One region of the Brevibacterium sp. R8603A2 genome, then DNA from elsewhere that is predicted to be linked to it. Evidence: riboswitches for the same ligand, from Rfam matches in the RefSeq annotation. Region 1 holds a riboswitch; each other region holds the start of a gene.
What was found. A riboswitch is a leader RNA that binds a small molecule or an ion and turns the genes downstream of it on or off. The one in region 1 is predicted to bind thiamine pyrophosphate.
Positions count from the first base shown of each region.

Region 2: linked by a shared signal. The riboswitch ahead of MTQ12_RS08430 (ECF transporter S component) and the one ahead of MTQ12_RS10695 (TenA family protein) in region 1 are both predicted to bind thiamine pyrophosphate.
Region 3: linked by a shared signal. The riboswitch ahead of thiM (hydroxyethylthiazole kinase) and the one ahead of MTQ12_RS10695 (TenA family protein) in region 1 are both predicted to bind thiamine pyrophosphate.

Region 1 covers NZ_JALLGN010000009.1:147,936-153,748, forward strand. The annotation lists gene MTQ12_RS10685 (SMR family transporter) at 1-111, shown strand, start outside; gene MTQ12_RS10690 (lysophospholipid acyltransferase family protein) at 239-904, opposite strand; gene MTQ12_RS10695 (TenA family protein) at 1,013-1,711, opposite strand; TPP riboswitch at 1,853-1,956, opposite strand; gene MTQ12_RS10700 (hypothetical protein) at 2,173-3,285, opposite strand; gene MTQ12_RS10705 (hypothetical protein) at 3,236-5,356, opposite strand; gene efeB (iron uptake transporter deferrochelatase/peroxidase subunit) at 5,407-5,813, opposite strand, start outside.
Region 2 covers NZ_JALLGN010000007.1:55,967-61,779, forward strand. The annotation lists gene MTQ12_RS08425 (ABC transporter ATP-binding protein) at 1-1,511, opposite strand, end outside; gene MTQ12_RS08430 (ECF transporter S component) at 1,520-2,260, opposite strand; TPP riboswitch at 2,289-2,393, opposite strand; gene MTQ12_RS08435 (DUF4916 domain-containing protein) at 2,725-3,270, opposite strand; gene MTQ12_RS08440 (MmgE/PrpD family protein) at 3,495-4,991, shown strand; gene prpB (methylisocitrate lyase) at 4,993-5,813, shown strand, end outside.
Region 3 covers NZ_JALLGN010000001.1:140,846-146,658, reverse strand. The annotation lists gene MTQ12_RS00650 (GNAT family protein) at 1-201, opposite strand, end outside; gene MTQ12_RS00645 (HsmA family protein) at 295-693, opposite strand; gene guaB (IMP dehydrogenase) at 953-2,479, shown strand; gene MTQ12_RS00635 (acyl-CoA thioesterase domain-containing protein) at 2,632-3,438, opposite strand; TPP riboswitch at 3,575-3,701, shown strand; gene thiM (hydroxyethylthiazole kinase) at 3,689-4,579, shown strand; gene thiE (thiamine phosphate synthase) at 4,576-5,355, shown strand; gene thiD (bifunctional hydroxymethylpyrimidine kinase/phosphomethylpyrimidine kinase) at 5,355-5,813, shown strand, end outside.

The DNA.
Region 1 (5,813 bases):
ACCGCCCTGCTCGGCCGGCTGCTGTTCGGCGAACCCTTCACCTGGGTCATGGGCCTCGGCGTGATCCTCATCATGGGCGGGGTGCTCCTCATCGAGGTGGGAGCGCACTGATTCCTGCGGCGGGCAGGGGCGCCCCGGCCGTCAGGCGAGCGATTCGTGACAGCGGTGCCCGCGGCGGCAGAACCGGTGGCCGCAGCACCCGCGGCGGCGGTGCCGATGAGCGCAAAGGGCGATGCGCTCAGGCGTCGTCGACGAGCTCTGCGATCGCGGCCATGATCTGCTCGGTGAGCGCCCGGCGCTGCGGTCCCGCCGGCTGCTGACGGGCCGGGGCGGGGATCGGCTCGCCGAACCGGACGGTGAAGGTCGCCGGCCGGGGGAAGCGCTGCTCGACGGCCATGACGTCCTCGGTGCCCATGATGCCCACGGGGACGATGGTCGCCCCGGTGCGGATCGCGAGCTCGGCCGCCCCCGTCTTCCCGGTGCCGATCGCCCCGGTGCGGGTCCGGGTCCCCTCGGGGTAGATACCGAAGATCTTGCCCTGGCGCAGGATGTCCTCGCCGTCCTCGAGCGCCTTGACCGCATCCGCGGTCGATCCGCGCCTGACCGGGAAGCTGCCCACCGCCTGGAAGAAGGTGCGGGAGGCGAGGCCCTTGGGTCCCTTCCCGGTGAAGTACTCCTCCTTGGCCATGAAGCACACCTGCCGCGGGGAGAGCGCTGACAGGTACATCGAATCGACGAACGAGCGGTGGTTGCTCGCGATGATCACCGGGCCGGTCAGCGGCACGTTCTCCAGACCCGTGACGGTGGGCCGGTGGACCAGGCGGATGGACCGGCGGAAGGCCGCGCGCATCGCCTCGTAGGAGCGTCCGCTGGGCACGGAAACCGTGGATTCGGGAGTGGACATGGGAACAGGATAGTGGGCGGCGGGCGCGCGGACCGGGTGGCACGCGGGGCGGTCGGTGCCGGAGCGCGAGGTGCCGGCCGGGATCGTGCCCGGCCGGCGAGCGCGGGCTCAGGCGTAGGCGGTGTCGAAGAACGCCCGCTCGAGTCCGACGACGTGGCGCCACACGGCGGTGAGGCGCTCGCGTTCGGCGGGGTCGTCGGGGAACACCCGGTCGAGCTCGTCGACGAGGAACTGCACCCATTCCCGGAAGTCCGGACCGCGGTGGAGCTCGATCCATTCGCGGTGGACGTATCGCTCCGGCATCTCCGCCGTGCGCTCACCCCAGTCGAGGTAGAGCCATTCGGCGATGACGAGGAGGACGAGGAGATGCGGGTAGGACCGGGACCGGGCGGCATCGGTCATGGCGTCGCGGAACGCCGCGGTCGTGGGGGTGAGGGCGGGTGCAGTGCGGTCGGTCTCCGCGACGCCGAGCTCCTCGAATGCCCGCTGGAAATACCCGTCCTCGTCCGCGGCGAGCATCCCGAGCTGGCGGGAGAAGCGGAGCTTCGCGGGCACGCGGTCGGCGAATGCGACGCAGCCCCCGAGCATCGACAGGAATGTGTCGAAGAACTGGTAGTCCTGCACGAGATAGCCGGCGAGCACGCCGTCGTCGAGCGTGCCCGCGAACAGCTCGCGGACGAACCGGTGGTCGACGGCGGTGTCCCAGTCCTCCGCTGCCGACGCGCGCAGGGCGGCGACGGCGCCGCTGGGGTCGACGGTGACGGTGGTGGCGGTGGGATCGGGTGATGACGGGCGGTTGTCGGACATGGTGTCTCCTTTCGCGGATCGGACGCTGACGCCTGCGGCAGCGTGTCGACAGGAGAGGCCCGAGCGGAAGGTGCTGATCGCGGCAGCGGCGGCATCCGCGGGACGAGCGCCGCTGCGTCCGCCCTCGGGCGGGCACGGTGCGGACACCGCGACACGACTTCCTCCGCCGGTACTGACCGGATCAGGTTCGAGGGTCTGCTTCCGCACTCTCAGCGCCCGCGTTCGGCGCTCCCCTGTCGTACGTTCCGATCGTACCCCGCGGAGTCGCGACGGCGGCGGGTCGTCAGCCGGCGAGTGACTACGGAACAACGGACCCGCGGAAGACCGCCCGCACCGCCTCATCGGAGCGTCCGGACTCGCGGCAGCAGGCGAAGAGCTCCAGAGGGTGTGCGCGCGCCCGGGATGGTCGGCGGAGGGCGCGGGTGCGGGCTCCGCCCTCCGCCGACCTGGTTCCGCGGACGTCAGTTCGGAGCGTGCACCTCACCGTCCGCACCGTAATCGGTCGAGAACCCGAAGGCCCGACGCTCCGGCTCCGGTTGGTCGGCGTTCGACGTGGAGGACACGTACTGCGCGATCGAACCGGGGAACGGTTCGTCCGATGCCCGGCCCCCGTATGCGTCGGTGTGGAAGATCGTCGGCCCGCCGGCGTTGTCGACCGTCGTGTGCTGCACGTAGAAGTCCCGCCCGGACCCGTCGAACGGCGACCCCGGGTCGGTCTTGCCCGTCCCGCTGCGGATGAGGTTCCAGGGCCACCCGTCGGGCTGCTCGCCGAACACCTCGACCGTCGGCACAGCCGTGGAGCCGTCGGCCACCCGTGAAGGATTCCGGACGCCGAACCACGGATCGATCCGGAGCACCGAGCGGCCGTCGGGGCCGGCGATCGTCTGATCGGCCTTCCACAGCTCGTACGTCGCCCAGAAGTCCGGAGCATCGGCCCGGACGCATTCCACGGTGGGGATCTCCCGGGCTCCGGCGGAACCGTCGGGGAGGTTCGACCCTTCGGTGCGCACGGTCCGCCCGTCACAGCTCGACGTGTACTCGTTGGCCGCTCCGTAGCCGGTCATCACCGTGACCGCCAGCTCGGTGCCGTCGCTGCACCGAGCGGCATACATGAGCTCGTGCCGGTTGTTGCGCAGCGCATCGCCCGAATGGGAGCCCTGATGACCGTAGATCAGGTGATCGCAGACGACCGGCGCCCCTTCGGCGTCCGTGACGAAGCCGGCGCGGTCCTCGCGCACGACTGCGACGTCATTGCGGACGAAGACCTTGTGGCCCACATGGTCCTCGTGCCGGTGGACCGTCCCCTCCTGACCCTCGGTGGTCTTGTGGGCGGCGAAGGCGAACGGGATCCCGGTCGATTCCCCGCCGAGCTTCTCGAGGGTCCAGTCGATGATGTCCGAGGTGCGCGGATCGTCACCGTGCTCGTGGCCGAAGCCGCACTGCTGGCCGGTTGCCGGGTCCACGGCGGTTGGGGGGTGCCAGCCGTCGTAGAGCTCGCCGTCCCGACCGGTCACCCGGAACGAATCATGGAACTCGGCGGAGCACGTGTCGTGCTCGGTCGGGGTCCATGGCATCGCCTGCACTGCGACACCCCCGCCGAGGAGTGCGGCGGTGCTCAGTGCAGCGGTGAGAGCGGCGGTACGGGCACGCGGTCGTGAGTCGAGACGCGTCGTCATGAGCGGTTCCTCCGGGTGAAGTGGATGAGGACGGCGCCGAGGCCGATGATGATGAGGCCGAGTGCGGACGTTGCGAGAGCGGTGCCGCCGGTCCGCGGGAGTGAAGGATCGTCCCCGGGTCCGCTGGGTCGGTGCCGGGTGCGGTCGGGTCATCAGCGGGGTCATCCGGCGGGGAGGACGGACTCGGGTCCTCAGGTCGCGGCTCGGTCGTCGGCGCAGGAGTGGCGGTCGGTTCATCTGCCGTCGGCTCCGGGCTCGGCTCCGGCGTGCCGGTCGGGTCGTCTGTCGGATCGACTGTCGGCTCCGGGGTACCCGTGGGGTCAACGGTCGGTTCCGGGGTTGACGTCGGTTCCGGGGTGGATGTCGGCTCCGGGGTGGAAGTCGGCTCCGGCGTTCCGGTCGGTCCGGGAGTCGGCTCACCGGTCGGCTCCGGGGTGGAGGTCGGCTCACCCGTCGGATCGGCTGTCGGTTCGGGAGTCGGCTCCGCGAGGGGCCGGGTCGGAGGGAGTGCCGCCACCTGGACGGTTCCCCGTTCTCCCGGGGCATCGCCGCCGGCCACGAGGTGCCCTCCCGCTTCGCCGTCGAAGCCTTCGATCACGCCGATCCCCCGGCCCAGCCGGTCGCCGCTGCCGGTGAGGACGGCGATCAGCTCATCGTCGACCTCGGCCAGGTCGATGCGAGGCGAGGTGAGTGCGCTCGTGTCCACGGCCACCGCGCGGCTCGCGGCGAAGGCGCCGAGCACGAGAGTGCCCGTCCGCCCCTCGGCGGGTTCGACAGCGCTCACCGCGTAACCGAGACCGGAGGCACCCGTGCTCCCTGCCGAGGAGTCGACGATCCACCAGCCGCGATCCTCGCCGTCGGCGGTCACGGTCGCTCCGTCGGCCTCCGGATCGGTCGTCACCGTCGTGCCAGCATCCGATCCGCGCACCACGACAGCGCCGCCGGGTCGCCCGCTGGCATCCGCTCCGATGAGCAGATCGTCGAAGCCGTCCCCATCGACGTCGCCGGCGGCGGCGACGGACATCCCCAGCCGGTCCTGTCCGCGAGCCGGACCCTCGACGGCGAACCCGGCGAAATCGCCGCCGAGTTCGACGAGGCCCCGTGACCCGCCGGAGACCGCCCAGGCCATCCCGGCGGCGCGCGCGCCGCTCGAGGCCGGCGCGGCGACGTAACCGCCCACTGCGAGGTCGGCGATGCCGTCCCCATCCACATCTCCGGCCGGTGCGAGCGCGGACACGCCTCGACCGGGTTCGCCGACGATGCGCATGATCACTTCGGAGTCATCGGAGAGGTCGACTGTCGCGATGTCGTCGCGGCCCCGGACGACAGTCGCCTCGCCCGCGCGATCCCGGGCATTGAGCGACACGACCCCGAGGTCGGCGTGGCCGTCCCCATCGACATCGCCGACGCCGGAGACGTGGTAGCCCGTCCGGACGTTCTCACCGGGCATCTCGATGAAGTGGCCGCGGTCGCCGAGGAATTCGAGTGACAGGTTCTGCCGCTCGTCGGATCCGAAGACCACCCAGGCCCCGTTCGCCGTGTAGTCGCCGATGATGATGTCGTCGAAGCCGTCGGCGTCGACGTCGCCCGCGCAGGACACGCTGAATCCGACGAGCGCACTCGACCGCTGCGGGCCCTCGATCCGGATGATGCCGGACCGCGGGTCGTCGAGCTCACCGCTCGGCGTCCCGCCTGGGACGACGTAGGCCGCCCCGATCCGGCCGAACGGCGCGCGGTCCCACATCCAGGCGCCGGTCACGATGTCATCGACGCCGTCGCCGTCGAAATCGCAGGCCTGCTGGGAGATAGTGCTGCCGGCGGCAGCGCCCTGGGCACCGGTGTAGGTGCGCACGGCAGCGGCAGAGGCCGCCTCGGTCGGGGTGACCGCGATGACTCCGGAGGCGGCGACCGCCGCCATGACGGTCACGGGCAGGCCCCAGCGCAGGGGACTTCTCGTCGGTTCGATCATGATTCCTGTCTCGGTGTTCGAAGTGGATGGTGGATGGAACGCTGCGCGGCTCAACCGGCCGTGAGCAGGCTGCGGCCGATGTGGTCATCCGCACCGCGGACGCCCGGAGGGACGAGATAGACCCCGGTTCCGGTCGTCTTGAGGTACTCGACGAAGAGATCGTCCCGGGCGAGGTTCCGATGGACGCGGGAGAATCGCGCGGGATCGTTGACGAAGGCGATGAAGAACTGGCCTGCTTCGAGCCGGCCCTGGGCGTCGTTCCCGTCGACGAAGTTGAACCCCCGACGCAGCATCCGCACCCCGCCGTTGTTGTCGGGGTGCGCGCGGAACACGTGCGAGCGCTCGTCGATCACGGGGTTGCCGCGGTCGTCGGTCTTCGAGAAGTCGGGTGGAGTGAACTCCGTACCGCCGGACAGGGGCGACCCCTCGTGCTTGTCCCGCCCAGTGACACGCTCCT
Region 2 (5,813 bases), on a different contig from region 1:
GCCCTGACGGGGTGCTCGTGCGCCCCGAGCGCTGCGATGAACGGCTCGTCGTGGGACACGAGGAGGATCCCGGTCCCACGGTCGAGCTCCGCGGTGAGCAGCAGGCGCAGCCCCTCCCAGGTCGCGGCATCCTGCCCGAACGTCGGCTCGTCGAGGACGAGCAGGGGCGGGGAGCAGGCGAGCATGCACGCCACGGACAGCCGCCGCTTCTCCCCGCCGGACAGGGTGTGGGGGTGGGCGCGGGCGAGGTGCGCGAGGCGCAGCACGCCGAGCAGCTCCTCGACCCGGTCCCGGATCCGCGCCTCGGGGAGCCTGGCCCGGTGGAGTCCGAAGGCGAGCTCGGAGGCGACCGAGTCGGTGAGGAACTGGTGCTCGGGCTCCTGGAACACCGAGCCGATGCGGGTGACGAGCTCGCGCGAGCGCCACGCGGCCGGTTCCCTGCGGCGGGGGACCTGCCGGTGGGTGCGGAGCAGCGCGTCGGTCGCCCGGATCGCGCCGGCCGCCGGGCGCAGCAGCCCGCCGAGGGTGAGCGCGGTCGTCGACTTCCCCGCTCCGTTCGGCCCGACGAGCGCGGTCGCCGTGCCGGCGCAGAGCGTGAGGTCGATGCCGCCTGCGACGGGTTCCCGCCGGCCGGGACGGGTGACGGCCAGGTCGCGGGCGGTGAGCAGCGCCTCCCCTCCGGCGGCGGGCCGTCGTGCCGGTGGCGGGGGAGTGCCGGGGATGCGGACGCCTGCGGTGCGCAGCAGGTCGCGGAGTCCGGGGTCGGTGAGGAGGTCCGGGGTGCCATCGGCGACGATCCGCGACCGGTCGAGGACGACGACGCGGTCGACGTGATCGCACCACAGGTCCACGCGATGGTCGACGACGAGGAGGGTGGCCCCGGTGACCGCCTGCGCGCGGAGCGCGGCATCGCGCAGCACCGGGGCCGAGGCGGGGTCGATGTTCGCCGTCGGCTCGTCGAGTGCGATGAGCCCCGGTTCCATCGCGAGCACCCCGGCGAGCGCGAGGCGCTGCTTCTGCCCGCCGGACAGGGTGCGGGTGAGCCGGGCGCGCGCCTCGGCAGCGGCGGCCCCGCCCGGACCGAGGCCGACGGTGTGCAGCGCGGCGTCGACGCGCGGCCAGATGTCAGCGGGGTCGATCCCGAGGTTCTCCATCCCGAAGGCCGCGTCGTCCCCGGCCCGGGCGAGGATCACCTGGGATTCGGGATCCTGGAGGACGAGCCCGGAGCGGCCGCGCGCTGGATCGGGATGACGGCCGTCGACGAGCAGCTCCCCGGTGCGGTGCCCGGAGTCGGCCGGCAGCACTCCGGTGAGCGCGTGGAGGAGCGTCGACTTCCCCGAGCCCGAGGCGCCGACGAGGAGCACCCGCTGACCGGCGGGCACGGCGAGGTCGATGTCGGCGAGCGCGGGCGCCTTCCGGCCGGCGTGCCGCCAGCCGTAGCCGCGGGCGGTGATGACCGCAGGCCCCCGGGAGGTGCTCACTGCCGGGGCCGGGCGGCCGGTGGTGCGCATCGGCCGGCTCACACCTCGGCGGCGGTGCGGCCGGAGGCGAGCGGGGCGAGCACCCCGGTGCGGCGCAGCGCCCGGACAGCCAGCAGGGTGCCGCCCCCGGCGAGCACGAGCCCGGAGACGCCGGCCGCGGCGAGGTAGACGAGCTGCCAGGCCGGCTGCCATTCGGTGTTGTACATGAGGTTCTCGCCGAGGCCCAGGAACAGTCCGGCCCCGAGTCCGGAGAGCAGGGTGACGACCGGTCCGAAGCGGCGGTAGAGCAGGAGGAGGACGACGAGCTCGGCGCCGAGGCCCTGGAGCGCGCCGGAGATGAGGACCTGCATGCCCCACTGGGTGCCGAGCACGGCGGACACGGCGGCGGCGAGGATCTCGCAGTAGAGCGCGGCGCCGGGCCGGCGGATGATCATCGCGCCGAGCGGCCCGGCGAGCACCCACACACCGGTGAGCAGGCCCGCGGCGGGCGGGAAGGCGAGGAACGGCAGCGAGAGTGTCGACCAGGCCGTCGACCACACCCAGAACACGACGCCCACTGCGACGCCGAGCACCGAGGCGACGACGATGTCGACGACCCGCCAGCGCAGACGGCTCGGCGGTGCGGGGTCCGGTTCAGGGGTGGGCGAATGCGCGTCTGCGTTCGAGGCCGGGGACGGAGCCGTGTCCGCGGGAGCAGTGTCCGCGGGAGCAGTCTCCGCGGGAACCCGGTCCGCGGGAACCCGGTCCGCGGGTTCGGGGAATGACGATGACGGTGCCATGGTGGATCCTCCTGTGAATGGCAGGAGGGGATGAAGAGACTCGACTTCCTCCGGCGGTATGAACCGCGTCAGGTTCGAGGGTCTGCGATGCTCGCACTCTCAGCGCCCTGGTGGCGCTCCCCTGTCGTGAGGACGAGCATAGCGCAGAGGTGGGGTCCGTGCAGTCCGTGGGGGACTCGTGGACGAGAAGGCCCATGGGCGGGAGGACCTATGTATGGGATGACCCATGGACGAACTGCGCGGTATCCGGAACCTGAAGCGCAATTGCGCGCTCGGTCTCGGATACCGCGCAGTTCGAGTGGCGGTCTGCGCGCGAGGGCGCCGGGACCTCAGTGCTCAGGCCTCCAGACCACCAGACCTTCAGGGCTTCAGGGCTTCAGGCGTTCAAACCTTCAAGCCTTCAGGTCCAGGCGCCTCGGAACCCCAGGCTTCTCAGAACCTCAGAACCTCAGTGCCTCAGAACCTCAGGGAAGGATTCCGAGGTGGGCCAGGGCGGCGCGCACGATGTGCTCCTGGCCGTGGCACATCTCTGCGACGACGTCCTCGCGGATCGCCTCGGCCGGGGTCAGCCAGTCGAGGCTGAGCGCATCGCGGCGCGGGGAGCACTCGCCCTGCACCGGCAGGATGTAGCACAGGGCGACCGCGTGCTGGCGCGGGTCCTGATAGGGCGAGGGCCCCATCTGCGTGGGGAAGTACTCCGCGACGTGGAACGGGGTCAGCGCCGGGGGGATCTGCGGCAGCGCGAGCGGGCCGAGGTCCTTCTCCACATGGCGCACGAGCGCCGAGCGGAGCGGCTCGTGGTAGCGCACCCGGCCGCCGACGATCTCCCGGCCGAGCGAGCCGTCGTCCTCGAGCGTGCGCAGCAGCAGGCCCACCTTCGTCACCTGGCCGTGGTCGCCGAGCTGCACCGGCACCGCGTTGACATAGGTGATCGGCATGCGGCGGCGGATGCTCGCGAGCTCGTCCGGTTCGAGCCAGTTGTCGTCGTAGTCGAGTGCGGTGCGCGTCATGGTTTCATGCTGTCACACGCGACCGCCGCGGGGAAGGAAGGCGGTTCCCCTGGGCCCCGGCGGGGTTGCCGAGTCGCCCGCGCACCAAGTATCTTGATATCGAGATACATTGTTGCCCGGAGCACACCCGCCTGCACCCAGGGCATAGAGTGGAAGGGACGGCCGCTCGCCGAACACCCGCGCCCGCCCTGTCCGCGGTCGATGTCGACACGAGGAGAATCTCCATGATCAATCACGAAGTCCGGACCTACAAGAGCTCCGAGGACCTGCCGCGCGAAGAGCAGCTGGCCTGGAAGATCGCCGAGGTCGCCTCCGACCCGGTCGCGGTCGACGCAGACGTCACCGACATGGTCATCAACCGCATCATCGACAACGCCTCCGTCGCGGCCGCCTCGGTTCGGCGCGGTGCCCCCACCCACGCGCGCGAGCAGGCGCAGACTCACCCGACGAAGCCCGGTGCCCCGGTCTTCGGCCTGCAGCTGAGCGAGCGCGTTTCACCGGAGTGGGCCGCATGGGCCAACGGCGTGGCCGTGCGCGAGCTCGACTTCCACGACACCTTCCTCGCCAAGGAGTACTCGCACCCCGGCGACAACATCCCGCCGATCCTCGCCGTCGCCCAGCACGCGGGCATCGGCGGCAAGGACCTCATCAACGGCATCGCCACCGGCTACGAGATCCAGGTCGACCTCGCCAAGGGCATCTGCCTCCACGAGCACAAGATCGACCACGTCGCGCACCTCGGCCCGTCCGCCGCGGCCGGCATCGGCGCGCTCCTCCACCTGCCCACCGAGGTGACCTTCCAGGCCATCCAGCAGGCGCTCCACGTCACCACCGCCACCCGCCAGTCCCGCAAGGGCGAGATCTCGACCTGGAAGGCCCACGCCCCGGCGTTCGCCGGCAAGATGGCCGTCGAGGCCGTCGACCGGGCGATGCGCGGCGAAGGCGCCCCGAGCCCGATCTACGAGGGCGAGGACGGCTTCATCGCCTGGATCCTGTCCGGTCCCGAGGCCCGCTACACCGTGCCGCTGCCGGGCCAGGGCGAGGCCAAGCGCGCGATCCTCGACACCTACACCAAGGAGCACTCCGCGGAGTACCAGGCGCAGGCGCTCATCGACCTCGCCCGCCGGATGGGAGCGCAGATCGAGGACAAGTCGAAGATCCGCAAGATCACCATCCACACCTCGCACCACACCCACAACGTCATCGGCACCGGGGCGAACGACCCGCAGAAGATGGACCCGAAGGCCTCGCGCGAGACCCTCGACCACTCGATCATGTACATCTTCGCCGTCGCGATGGAGGACCAGGGCTGGCACCACGAGAAGTCCTACGCCCCCGAGCGCGCCGGCCGCCCGGAGACCGTCGAGCTGTGGCGCAAGATCGTCACCACCGAGGATCCCGAGTGGACCCGCCGCTACCACTCGACCGACCCGGACGAGATCGCCTTCGGCGGTCGTGTGGTCGTCGAGATGGAGGACGGCTCCGTGATCGAGGACCAGATCGCCGTCGCCGACGCCCACCCGCACGGTGCGCGTCCGTTCGCCCGGGCGAACTACGTCGAGAAGTTCCGCACCCTGGCCGACGGCATCGTGTCCGACGCCGAGCAGGACCGGTTCCTCGACCTCGCCCAGAACCTCGAGAACCTCGGCGCCGACGACGTCGCGCAGCTGAGCTTCGCGGTCGACGGCCTCGAGCACACCGGATCGAAGGGAATCTTCTGAGATGCTCGGAGCCACCACCACACCCGCCGACCGGCGCAGGCGGTTCCGCGAACTGCTCGCCGGCAGTGAGATCGTCCAGTTCCCGGGTGCGATCAACCCGATCAACGCCCAGATCATCGAGCAGATCGGCTTCGAGGGCATCTACATCTCCGGCGGCGCGTTCTCCGCGGCGCAGGGGCTGCCCGACATCGGCCTGACCACGCTCACCGAGGTCGCCGACCACGGCCGGGCGATCTCCCGGGTGACGAACCTGCCGACGTTCATCGACGCGGACACCGGCTGGGGCGAGGCGATGAACGTCGCGCGCACCGTGCAGGAGTTCGAGGACGCCGGCCTGGCCGGCATGCACCTCGAGGACCAGGTCAACCCCAAGCGGTGCGGCCACCTCGACGGCAAGGAGGTCGTGGGCACCGCGGAGATGGTCAAGCGGATCTCCGCGGCCGTCAAGGGTCGGCGGGATGAGAACTTCGTCATCTGCGCCCGCACCGACTCCCGCGCCGGCGAGGGCCTCGACGCCGCGATCGACCGGGCCAAGGCCTACATCGATGCCGGGGCGGACATGATCTTCCCCGAGGCGATGCGCGACCTCGGCGAGTTCGAGACCTTCGCGCAGGCCGTCGACGTGCCGATCCTGGCGAACATGACCGAGTTCGGCAAGAGCGAGCTGTTCACCACCGAGCAGCTCGCCGACGCCGGCGTGCGCCTGGTGATCTACCCGGTCACCACGCTGCGCCTGGCGATGGGCGCGATCAAGTCCGGACTGCAGACGATCCGCGACACCGGCACCCAGGTGACGCTGCTCGACGGCATGCAGACCCGGGC
Region 3 (5,813 bases), on a different contig from region 1:
CTGCTCCTGCAGGCCCAGGCGCCGGTCGATCTCCGCCGGCATCGCCTCGGCGGTGGGCACCGAGGTGACCCAGGTCGAGGTGAGCTCGCCGGCCGCCCGGCTCAGCGCCTCGGCGTGGGCGGGGGTGAGCTGTGTGAGGGTGACGCGCTCGCCGGTGAGATCCGGGGCGGAGGCGAAGGCGCGGGCATCGGGCGAGGTCATGCTCGCAGTGTACGCGCGGACCGCCGCCCAGGGAAGGACGCCCGACCCGGTCCCGAGGCGGCCCGCCGGGGGCGATGCCGAGGCGGGGGCGCCTCAGCCGATCATCGCACCGGCCATCCCGGTGAAGTAGGGGACGAGCCAGATCGCCCACACGATGAGCGAGAACCGGTGGAAGGTGGCGCGGGCCTGCTCGGTGCCGCGGATCATGACGACGATCGCCCAGATGAGGTGGACCGCCATAAGGACGAGCGCGAGGGCCCCGGTGATCGCCATGACCGAGGTGAGGATGCCGGCGGTCGAGCCGGAGAAGTCGGCGCCGCCGGAGGCCGCGATTCGCCGCATGAGCTCGGTACCGGTGACATCGCAGACGAGGCCGAGGGCGAACAGGACGACGTGGGACCAGCGGAGCTCCTTCTTGAGGTGCTCGGCCCAGACGCCGGCGGTGTAGAAGAGGAGGGCTGCGGTGATGAAGACGATAGCGGGTGTGAGCATGTCTCCATGCTCGTCCGCAGGCGGGGGCCGGCACATCAACCGGAAGGTTGATTCCCGGACGCTGCGACGGCGCGAAGAGGGCCGCCGCTGGGTCCCGGCGTGCGCCTCGGGAGCGGTCCGCGCGGCCGGGGCGCGTTCCCGCCGTGACGCGTGCGGGTGCCCAGCATCACAGCGGGCGGGCGCCTCGTGCTGTTCCCGGAATCGGAGGGACGGCATAGGATGGCCGATACCGAAGTCGAGCGCGTGGAAGAGGTCATTCATGGGTGATGTGGAAGAACACTTCAGGGCGGCCGGAGACCCGTTCTCCCTGACCGGACTCACATACGACGACGTGCTGCTGCTGCCCGGAGACACCGACGTCATCCCCTCCGAGGCCTCGACCCGCACCCGTCTCACCCGCGAGATCGACATCAACATCCCGCTCGTGTCCGCGGCGATGGACACCGTGACCGAATCCCGCATGGCGATCGCGATGGCGCGCATCGGCGGCATCGGCATCATCCACCGCAACCTCAGCAAAGAGGACCAGGCCGACCAGGTCGACTACGTCAAGCGCAGCGAGTCGGGCATGATCACCGACCCGCTCACCATCACCGCCGACCGCACGCTCGCCGAGCTCGACGAGATCTGCGGCCAGTACCGGATCTCCGGGCTGCCCGTCGTCGACGAGAACGACGTGCTGCTCGGCATCGTCACCAACCGCGACCTGCGCTTCGTGCCGCGCCGCGACTACGCCACCACCACGGTCGGCGAGACGATGACGAAGATGCCGCTCATCACCGCGCCCGTGGGCGTGCAGCCCGAGCGCGCGCTCGAGATCCTCGCCGAGCACAAGGTCGAGAAGCTCCCGCTCGTCGACGAGAACAACGTCATCCGCGGCCTCATCACCGTCAAGGACTTCGTCAAGAGCGAGGAATACCCGCTCGCCACCAAGGACGACGAGGGCCGCCTGCGCGTGGGCGCGGCCGTCGGCTTCTACGGCGATGCGCTCGACCGGGCAGGCCTGCTGGCCGAGGCCGGCGTCGACGTGCTCGTCGTCGACACCGCCAACGGCCACGCGCGCGGCGTGACCGAGATGATCCGCACCCTCAAGTCCGACCCGGCGTTCTCCGCGGTCCAGGTGATCGGCGGCAACGTCGCCACCCGCGAGGGCGCCCAGGCGCTCATCGACGCCGGCGCGGACGCGATCAAGGTCGGGGTGGGCCCCGGCTCGATCTGCACCACCCGCGTGGTCGCCGGCGTCGGCGTGCCCCAGGTGACCGCGATCCACCTCGCCTACCAGGCCGCAGCCGAGGCGAACGTCCCGGTGATCGGCGACGGCGGCCTCCAGTACTCCGGCGACATCGGCAAGGCGCTCGTCGCCGGCGCCGAATCCGTCATGCTCGGCTCCCTGCTCGCCGGCTGCAACGAGAGCCCCGGCGAGCTCGTACTCGTCAACGGCAAGCAGTACAAGGCCTACCGCGGCATGGGATCGCTCGGTGCGATGGCCCCGCGCAAGGGCAAGTCGTACTCGAAGGACCGCTACTTCCAGGCCGACGTCGCCACCGACACCGACCTCATCCCCGAGGGCGTCGAGGGTCGGGTCGCCTACCGCGGCGAACTCAAGAACGTCGCCTACCAGCTCACCGGCGGCCTGCGGCAGACGATGTTCTACGTCGGCGCGCGGACCATCGACGATCTCCGCTCGAACGGCCGGTTCGTCCGCCTGACCTCCGCCGGTCTCAAGGAGAGCCACCCGCACGACATCCAGATGACGGTAGAGGCTCCGAACTACACCGTGCGCTGACGCGCGCCGTGGGCCGAGGTCCACCGGAACATGAATGGAAGCGGCCCCTGCACGCGCGTGCAGGGGCCGCTTTCGTGCGCCCAGGGGTGCGGTGGGGTCGGCCGTGCCGCAGGCAGGACGGCGCTCACCGGGCTGTGCTCATCGGAGAGTGCTCACCGGACCTTGCGGAACAGCGCCTCCTGCGCGACCGAGGCGACGAGGGTGCCGTCGGCGGTGGTCATGTCGCCGGTGTAGAGGCCGCGGCCGCGGGCGGCGGAGCGCGGCGCGAAGTCGGTGAGCACCCACTCGTTCATGTTCACCGGTCGGTGGAACCACAGGGAGTGGTCGAGGCTCGAGCCCGACTTGTACTCGTCGGTGTTGAAGGCGCCGAGCCCGCTCGAGATGTCCGACAGGTAGGCCAGAGCGCAGTAGTGCATGAGCGGGGGGTCGCCGAGGTCCTCGGTGCACCGGCCCCAGAACCGCACCGGGTAGTCGGTGACCTCGAAGGCCTGGTCGGTGCTGCGGCCCTCGAAGGAGAACATGCGGGGGATCGGGGTGGGCTCGCCCATCCGGATCTCCGTGCCCTGGGCGGCGGTCGTGCCCTGGAGGTCGGGGCTGTCGGTGCCGCTGGTGAACGAGGCCGACATGTTGAAGATGACCTTGCCGCCCTGGAGCGCGATGACGCGGCGGGCGGAGTAGGAGCGGCCGTCGCGGTCTCGGAACACTTGGAACACCGTGGGCTGGGCGGCGTTGCCGGGCCGCAGGAAGTAGCCGTGGAGGGAGTGCGGCGGGCGGCCGTCCTCGACGGTGAGTGCAGCGGCGAGCAGCGACTGCGCGGCGACCTGGCCGCCGTAGAGCGCGTAGGGCTCCTCGAAGACGTATCCGGCGCGGTAGATGTTCGTGTCGATCTCCTCGAGCTCCATCATCGCGGTGAAGGACCCCTCGAGGGGCTCGGCATTGCTGAACAGGACGTCGCTCATCGGTTCCTCTTTCTCGGTTCGGGCGGCTGGCCCGATTCTGGTTGTGCTTAACCAGTGAGACGGGTGCGCCTGGATGCGATCCTAACCGGCCCGGCCGCCCGGCCAGCGAGAGGTGCCGGAACTTGCTAGGGTGAGCGTCAGTGACATGGGGTGCTGAGCACCTGCGGACCGGCCCGAGCCGGACCGTGGGGAATCGGCTGAGATCACACCCATCGAACCTGATCTGGATAACTCTAGCGAAGGGATCGTCATGCAGACGCCTCATTCGAATGCCCTCGACATCGTCGCCGCACGGGCGCGCGTGCGCACCACCACGCCGCTCATCCAGTGCATCACCAATACCGTCGTGCAGCAGTTCACGGCGAACGTGCTGCTGGCGATCGGCGCCTCTCCGGCGATGCTCGACCACGAGGCCGACTCCGGCCAGTTCGCCTCGATCGCGTCGGGCATCAACATCAACTTCGGCACCGCCTCCTCCCACCAGTTCCTCGCCGCCGACGCCTCGATCGAGGTCGCGAACGCCGCCGGCACCCCCTGGGTCCTCGACCCGGTGAGCGTGGGCGGCGTCGAGTACCGCACGAGTCGCATCCGCGCCGCCGCCGCCCAGCACCCCACCGCCGTGCGCGGCAATGCCTCCGAGGTCGCCGCACTCGCGGGGATGGGCCTGGGTGGCCGCGGGGTCGACGCCACCGACGCCGTCGACGACGTCATCACCGCCGCCTCGGCGCTGTCGGCCACCACCGGAGGCGTCGTCGCGATCTCCGGCGAGGTCGACGCGATCGTCCTCGCCGAACCCGGCGCCGCACCGGGCGACGATGCAGGCACCGCGACAGTGGTCCGCGTCCACGGGGGGCACGGGCTCATGCCGCTCGTCATCGGCACCGGCTGCTCGCTCGGCGCCGTCACCGCCGCCTACCTCGCCGCCGCGAAGGCCGCCGGCCTGCCGATCACCGGCCCCACCGGGCTCGAGGCGGTCGTCGCCGCGCACGCCCACTTCGCCGCCGCCGGGCTCAAGGCCGGGCAGGTCGCGCAGGCACCGGGCAGCTTCGCCGTCGCCTTCCTCGACGCGCTCTACTCCGTCACCGACGCCGAGCTCGCCGCCGTCGAGATCACCGCCGCCGCAGTCGAGGTCCCCGCATGAGCGCGCGGGCCCCGCACCTGCCCGCCGGCACGGACCCGTTCCTCTACCTCGTCACCGACACCCGGCAGTGCACGGACGCCGGGCGGACCGTCGCGGCGACCGTCGCCGAGGCCGTCGCCGGGGGAGCGGGCATCATCCAGATCCGCGACAAGCACGCGAGCGACGCGGAGTTCCACGAGCTCACCCTCGAGGTCCTCGCCGCGATCGCCGAGGTGCGCGAGGCCGAGTCGATCACCCGCCCGATCCCGGTGTTCGTCAACGACCGGGTCGCCGTCGCCCGCGTGCTGCGTGCCGCCGGCCACGAGGTCCACGTCCACGTCGGCCAGTCCGACGAGCCGCCCGCCGAGGTGCGCGCGGCACTCGGGCCCGACGCGCTCATCGGGCTCTCGGCCGCGACGCCCGAGCAGTTCGCCGCGGCCCGGGAATCCGGGGCCGTCGACCTCCTCGGCGTCGGCCCGGTGTACGACACGAGCACGAAGGCCGACGCCCCGGCCGGGATCGGACCCGCACGCCTGCGCACTCTCGTCGCCGAGGCCGGTCTGCCGTGCGTGGCGATCGGCGGGATCACCGCCGAGCGCACCCGCGAGCTCACCGACACCGGGGTGATCGGCGTGTGCGTCGTCTCCGCGATCTGCGCCGCACCGGATCCGCGCGCCGCGGCCCGGGAGATCCGCGCCGCGTTCGCACAGGGACGGACCGCGGGAGACACCGGGGCGGGCACCCCCGCCCGTTCCGCCGTTCCCGGCCGGCCCGCCGATTCCGGGCAGGAGGCCTGATGCGCCCGCCCGTCGCACTCACCATCGCCGGCACGGACCCCTCCGGCGGCGCCGGCATCCAGGCCGACCTCAAGACCTTCACCGCGCGCGGCGCCTACGGCACCTCCGTCGTCACCGCGCTCGTCGCGCAGAACACCCACGGGGTGAGCCGCGTGTACGGCATCGACGAGGACTTCGTCGCCGACCAGATCGCCTCGGTGTTCGACGACATGCCCGTCGACGCCGCGAAGACCGGCATGCTCGGCACCCGCGGCCTCGTCGAACTCATCAGCGAAGAGCTCCGCACCCGCCGGCCCGGCCGCCTCGTCGTCGACCCCGTCATGGTCGCCAAGTCCGGCCACCGGCTCCTCGATGCGGACGCCGTCGACGCCGTGCGCACCCTGCTGCTGCCGCTGGCCGACCTCATCACCCCCAATCTGCCCGAGGCCGCGCTCCTGCTCGGCGACGACGTGCCCGAA